2 regions of the Aliiglaciecola sp. NS0011-25 genome follow, and region 1 is predicted to be linked to the other one. Evidence: predicted binding sites of a transcription regulator. Region 1 holds the regulator's gene; the other holds the start of a gene.
What was found. Region 1 encodes LexA, which represses DNA repair genes until DNA is damaged. Its sites were predicted from a motif close to TACTGTATNNNNATACAGTA; they were not measured.
Positions count from the first base shown of each region.

Region 2: a site for LexA is predicted at 1,710-1,729, ahead of recG (ATP-dependent DNA helicase RecG). Genes of this name have one in related genera too.

Region 1 is NZ_BAABWR010000005.1:33,893-37,669, reverse strand. Features, by position in the region: gene ctaD (cytochrome c oxidase subunit I) at 1-274, opposite strand, end outside; gene coxB (cytochrome c oxidase subunit II) at 286-1,440, opposite strand; gene lexA (transcriptional repressor LexA) at 1,927-2,550, opposite strand; gene ABWV72_RS05700 (PEP-CTERM sorting domain-containing protein) at 2,719-3,579, opposite strand.
Region 2 is NZ_BAABWR010000022.1:16,904-20,680, reverse strand. Features, by position in the region: gene ABWV72_RS17340 (peroxiredoxin-like family protein) at 1-283, shown strand, start outside; gene ABWV72_RS17335 (mechanosensitive ion channel family protein) at 345-1,667, opposite strand; gene recG (ATP-dependent DNA helicase RecG) at 1,968-3,777, shown strand, end outside.

The sequences.
Region 1 (3,777 bases):
ATGCAGGCATAACAGCCCCAAATACCATGATAAGTCCATGGACTGTCGTCATCTGATTAAAGAAATTCGGTTCAACTATTTGTAATCCAGGCTGAAATAATTCAGCACGAATTACCATAGCCATGGCACCACCAGTTAAAAACATGATGAATGCAAACCACAGATACAGCGTACCTATGTCTTTATGGTTCGTAGTAAATAACCAACGTTTTATGCCGCTGGGAGCATGATGGTGATGGTCATCGTGATCTAGTTCTGTCGTCGCTGTGCTCATAACCGCTCCTCCTATTGACCTGTAATTACGGCGTTAACATCTTTAGCTTGGACCATGTCACCGGTATTGTTACCCCAAGCATTACGTTCATAAGTGATAACTGCTGCCAGCTCACTCATAGTTAATTGTTTTGCAAAAGCTTGCATGGCAGTACCCGTCTTACCGTTTACAACGATTTCAATGTGCGCAGGCATATCAGCCACAACCATTTGGCTTCCAGCCAATGCGGGGAAAACCCCGGGCAAACCTTGACCATTTGGCTGGTGACAAGCTGCACAAGCGCGCATATATACTTGCTCACCAGTGCTCATTAGCTCTTCCATGCTCATATTCATGGCCAACAATCTTTGCTCTTCTTCTTTCGCTTTGCGCTGTATTTCTTCTTGAGTGTTTATCCATTCTTCATATTCAGCGGGTTCTTTGGCGACCACAACTATTGGCATGAATCCATGATCTTTCCCGCAAAGCTCTGCACATTGACCACGGTATACACCAGGTTCAATCACATTTGCCCAGGCTTCATTGATAAAACCGGGATTAGCATCTTTTTTAACGGCAAAGTCAGGAACCCACCAAGAATGAATCACATCATCCGAGGTAACCAAGAAACGCACCTTTTTGCCTGTTGGAATAACCAAAGGACGATCAACTTCTAAGAGGTAGTTATGGCCTTTTTCAAACTTGTTGTTTATCTGTTCTTGCTGAGTTGCCATCACAGAATAATATTCAACGTCGTTTTCCATGTACTTGTAATGCCATTTCCATTGAGACCCAGTAACAAGAACAGTTACTTCTGAGTTTTCGGGATCTTCCATTGCAATCAAGGTTTTAGCCGCTGGGAATGCCATTACGACAAGAATGATAAAAGGAATTATTGTCCAAGCGATTTCAACTTTTACACTCTCATGAAAGTTAGCAGGTTTAGCACCGCGAGATTTACGGTGGAAAATCATGCTCCAAAACATGACACCAAACACTAATACTGCAATGACTACACATATGAAAAACATGAGCATGTGCAGATCATAAACTTGTCCACTGATTTCAGTCGCGCCTTTGCGCAAATTCAATTGATACTGATCAGCAGTCGAAGTCGAATCTGCAGATACTGTAAATGCAATTAGACTGGTCAGTATTACCAATATGCCGGACCATATCTTTTTCACTCAACACCTCCTGTTGATTTAAGCCGTTCCCAAAGGAGCAAAGCAGAGTAAACAACCGCAAAAAACTCAGCTATGGTAAATGACTTGGGATCTAAATGTTATGAAGCTGTAAAAACTAGTATAAGAATTACTCAACTAAAGTCTAACGTCTAGTGTTTTTTGTTAAAATTATAAACAACCGGTTGATTTTCAATCAAAATAGGCAAAAAAGTTATTTTTTATATCAATTGCAAATAGCTTTGGTTACTAAAGATATTAAAATCGGTAATTTTCCATCCGCAAAAAACAAAAATGCTCGCTCGGAGAATAACTAGACATTCTGAAATGGATTTTTTAGGATATTTTTTGAACAGAAAATGTATTCACTGGCAGAATACAAAATAGAGAAATCGTGGTTCGCAGTTTTAGAAAACTAACATTCAAAATAATAAAAAAGGTGACCAAATAGGTCACCTTTTTTAAAGAACTTTGCAATCAACCGCGTAATTACATCCAATCAGCGTTGCGAATAACGCCCACAGCAATACCTTCAATATTAAAAGGTTGCGACGCTAGATCCACTTTAATAGGGTTAAATTCATCGTTTTCAGCATGCAGAATCACTTCTCTACCACGCTTTTCAAGACGTTTAACAGTAACGTCTTCATCGACTCTTGCCACAACTACCTGACCATTGTGAACATCGGTTGTACGATGAACTGCCAGCAGGTCACCATCCAAAATGCCGATATCCTTCATACTCATACCGCTTACTCTAAGCAAAAAATCGGCACTGGGTTTAAATAGATCAGGATCGACTTTGTAATGACATTCAACATGCTCTTCCGCCAGTATAGGTTCACCCGCAGCAACACGGCCAATCAAAGGTAAGCCAACTTCTTCCAAATCATCTTCTAGGGGAACATTAAGTTTAATCCCTCTAGATGTGCCAGGTAGAATTTCAATGACCCCCTTACGCGCCAGAGCTTTTAAGTGCTCTTCTGCCGCATTAGCTGATTTAAAACCTAATTGTCGCGCAATTTCAGCACGGGTAGGTGGCATACCTGTAGCCAACATAGTGGCTTTAATTAATTCGAGAATTTCGCTTTGTCGTGGAGTTAGTGGACGCATAAACAGCCTGTTTTTCTATACAGTTTAACTGTTAGTATATACAGTTACGAAGATAAAACAAACTTTGTTTGTTGATTGATGTTTTAATCTAAGAATAAATTAAATTGATACAAAAAAAGAGGCTACTTAAAAGTAACCTCTTATATTCTAACAAATATATCGAATTAATTATGTTCTACGTGAAGCCATTCTCAAACCGAATAGTCCTAAAGCCAACACACCTAATGTTGAAGGTTCAGGAACAGGTACACCTGGGTTCTGACATTCAGGCAAAGTTGGGTCTTGACCACAACCAGGAGGAAGTGACTCACCCGCTAATAAAAACGAACGAATATTTTCCAAAGCAAGCGCTTCTTCTGTAGAAATTCCAGTTAGCCAGTCAATATCACTGATCGTTACGATACGACCTGCATTGTTTACTAAATCAGACGTGGCATAAGCAACACCAATGTTAAAACCGTCTGCAGCTACTTGGGCTGCAAACACTTTAGAAGGATCTGATACAAATAATTGTCCAGGTGCGTCGATATCAAATGTCGTATTACGAATATCGTTAGGTCCAACCAGAATAGTCGTATCAGGTGTTAGGAAAGTACCTGTTTCGCTTGAAGTAGAATCACCTGCACCGCCAAACTGCATCGCAACATCACCAGTAAGCGTTGAGAAAATATTTTGTACCCAATCATTATGAGTTTCACAGCAAGGTCGTTCAGTTTGACCGTAGAAACCACCACCGCCGTTAACGAAGTCGATAACATTTTGACCGATGGCTGCCCCTGGATCAGATAAAAATCCGCCATCCCATACAATATCATAGGCTGACATATCCGTTGGCGCAACACCCCAACTATTAATCACTGTTAGATTATCGCCAAAAGTAGTTTGGAATAAGTCTGTCCAACCACCGCCGGATAAACGACCTCCCTCATCGACTACTAGAATCTCTGCTGCGTTAGAAATAGTAGAAGAAAATGCGAGCGCTCCTGTTAAAAGCAAAGAACTTACACTTTTTATCATTTTTTTATTCATTGACCCTTTCTCCATTATTAGGAACTCAATTTTTGAATCTTTTTATAGATACATCCTGCAACTGTGCAAAAAGTAAGCATACTTTATGCCTAAATGTAAACTCAATACTTTTCAGCAAGTTAGATTGAATGAATTTAAATCACTACTTTGATGTGTAAAACTAACTGACAAAATATTAAGCCAAACCTCATATTGGAT
Region 2 (3,777 bases), on a different contig from region 1:
AGAAACTGAATTTGCCGTGCAGTTGTTATCAGACGAAAGTTTACAGGCCATCAAAGGGTTTGGAATTGGTTTTTATGTACCTGCGGAAACAAAATCTAAATACAAAGAGAAAAACAACATAGTGTTAACCGAAGATGCGGACAGTGAACGCGCGGTATTGCCGGCTCCTTCAGTGTTTATTACCGACAAAACAGGCTTAATCAAATTCAACTATGTTAATCCAAACTTTAAAGTAAGACCTTCTGCAGAGCTGCTTTTACAAGCAGCCAAACTAAGTTTGTAATTACTTACTTAAGCTGTGAGCCCTTTCAAACAATTAAAATTGAACAGGGCTCAGTTATTCTCTAATTTGAACTTTTGACACTGAATGTCTCTTCGTTGAGGATCCGAACTTCACGTTGAGGGAATGGTATTTCAATGCCATTTTCTCTAAGGGTTTCAAAGATTATTAACATCAAATCCCCGCCAACGCGATTTTTGCCATCATCAATGCCCTCCATCCAGAATTCCACAAACATGTTTACCCCAGAGTCCCCGAAACTATCAATTTCACAATCTGGGCGTTCTTCAAATGGTACGTCCGGGCCGCTGATGACAGAAGGGTGTTCGGCCACCGCCACTTTAATAAACTCTACCATCGAGCGTATGTCTGTTGCGTATGGCACTGAAAAATCTACTCGATAACGCTGCTTAGGATCTTTATGAGTCCAATTGACCATTAAATTGGAAATGAATTTTTCATTGGGTACCAGAATGTCTTTGCCGTCGTAGGTTTCTAGAACCGTGTATCGCATTCTGAACTCACGGACGAATCCTTTACTGCCGTCATCCATTTCCACAAAATCGCCAACGGTTAACGAGCGATCTAGCAAAATGATAATGCCTGAAATAAAGTTCGAAGCGATGGATTGTAAACCTAAACCCAACCCTACACCGACGGCACCACCAAACACGGCAAGCGCAGTTAGATTAATGCCCATCACATTTAACAATAACAGTGCAATAATACAAAATACCGCGACCTCAAAGAGTTTCGAAAAAACTTCTCTAGTGCGGATATCTATCGATTCTTGTTTACGAATGATGTCTTTGCCAAAGCTATTAGATGCGCGTCCAAGCCAAAATAGCACTGCACCGAAAATCAGCACTCTTACCACGCCGTATGCGGTGATATTAACGTTACCTAAGGTAAGAGATATGTCTTCCAGTGCAACAATAACAGTGCTAAGTGAGCCGGTTAAATGCAGCAGTAAAATCGGTAATCCCACCCACTTGAATAGTTTCGCGGCGATAGTATTTACAACCAACACGCGAATCATTGAGTAATAGAAAAGTAAAACCGCAATGGTCAAGGCTGTATCCAAAAGCCATGTTGAAAAGCCTGCATTGTGGACTGTTTCGATAATCACTTTTAAGGTAATCAATGCAATCAATGGACAAACCAAATAACCCACTCGATAGGCGAGTTTACGCATAGGGTGAGCGCTTGAGTCTGGTTCGTAGTGAGTTAGTCCTACCGCATTTCGTATTTTGCGAGCCAACCAAAAAGCCAATAAGTAGACAAACAGCACTATGGAAACTTGAGCATAAGTATTTGGGTTGGTTAAAGTGCTAAGAATAACTAACCATAATTGATCAGCTTGGGTGGAAATGGTTTCTAAGTTCATATCAATTCACATTTTCAAATTTCTAAACTTACTATGAACCAATACCGTCAATTCGTATAGTTGGTTCGGAATAATTGCACTAAGTATAGACTTGGTTTTTATCCAATTTCAGGTCGGTGTTCATGTTAAAAGCAATCTTAAGCGTGAAACTTCGTGTATTTTAGATAGGTTAAAAGCCTTTAAATATCAGCGGGCAGCGGCTTTGTCCAAGGTTTTGTATTTTTAGCCTTCAGAATAGTTGTATTCTGCTGGCTGTAAGGCAAAATAACAGGTTGTTTCGTTCTGAATAAAAAGGCTCAGATGCAATCTCTGGCAATAACAAAATTAACCGAATTAAAAGGTGTAGGCAGCAAAGTTGCTGAAAAGCTCGAAAAAATTGGGTTAGTTACCATTCAGGACATGCTGTTCCATTTGCCCCTTCGTTACGAAGATCGCACGCGTATCTACCCGATTGGCGATTTGCAGCCCTTTTTGCACACAAGCATTGAAGGGGAAGTAATGTCTTGTGATGTGCAATTTGGCCGAAAACGGATGTTGGTGGTGCGAGTAAGTGACAATACTGGCACCCTTACCTTACGCTTTTTCCATTTCTCGGCAGCACAAAAAAACAGTTTAGAAAAAGGCACCACGATTCGTGCTTTCGGCGAAGTGCGGGCAGGCAAATTCGGCTTAGAAATGATGCATCCTGAATATCGCGTTAAACGTGATGAATCCGTCAGCGAGTTGGAAGAATCACTTACTCCAGTGTACCCCACCACCGAAGGCGTAAAGCAAATCACGCTGCGTAACCTTAGTGAGCAAGCCTTAACCAAACTAAAACAGGGTGGGCTAGCGGAACTGCTGCCTGATAATCTTTACGCGGCACAAATTAGCCTAGTAGATGCTCTATCGCTCGTCCATAGGCCGCCTCCCGATGTCGCCTTGTCGCTATTAGAGGAAGGCAAACATCCAGCTCAGCAACGCTTGATCATCGAAGAACTACTAGCTCACCATTTAAGTGTTTTAAAAGTTCGCCAGCAAAGTAAGCGCCAACAAACTTTTTCGATTCCGATTTCTACAGCGTTAATCGACCAGTTTTTAGGAAACTTACCCTTTACTCCAACCAACGCGCAATCCCGTGTGGTAGATGAAATTCAGCATGATATGCAACAAGACTCGCCAATGATGCGGTTAGTCCAGGGAGATGTGGGCTCTGGTAAAACATTGGTGGCGGCAATGGCAGCTTTGTCTGCTATAGGTGCAGGTTTCCAAGTGGTAATGATGGCACCCACTGAGCTGCTGGCAGAACAACATGCCAATAACTTTAGTGATTGGCTTTCACCGCTTAATATTCGAATTGGTTGGCTGGCCGGTAAGTTAAAAGGTAAAGCCAGAGAATCGGTATTAACTGAACTGAAAAATGGTCAGATTGATATGCTCATAGGTACTCATGCGGTTTTCCAAGAAGCGGTTGAGTATCATAAACTTGCCTTAGTTATTGTCGATGAACAACATAGATTTGGTGTGCACCAGCGTTTGGCGTTACGAGAGAAAGGCGAGCTACAGGGGGCGTTTCCCCATCAACTGATTATGACCGCAACCCCTATTCCACGAACCTTAGCGATGACAGCGTATGCGGATCTTGATACCTCGATAATTGATGAGCTACCCCCAGGGCGCACGCCAATCACCACAGTTGTGCTACCCGATACGCGGCGAGGTGAAGTGATTGAAAGAGTGCGTAACGCTGCAGTTAACCAGAAGCGTCAAACTTATTGGGTCTGTACCCTTATTGATGAGTCAGAAGTGTTGCAGTGTCAGGCCGCAGAAGACACAGCTATTGCCCTGCATACCGCTTTACCCGAATTAAAGGTAGGACTGGTTCATGGCCGCCTGAAATCGCAAGAAAAGCAGCAAATCATGGAGCAATTTAAGCAAGGTGAATTGGACTTATTAGTGGCCACAACCGTAATAGAAGTGGGGGTCGATGTACCTAATGCTAGTTTAATGATTATTGAAAACCCCGAGCGGCTTGGCTTAGCTCAATTACACCAGTTGCGAGGGCGAGTAGGGCGGGGCTCAGTGGAAAGTCATTGTGTGTTGATGTATCAAAGTCCATTGTCGAAAACCG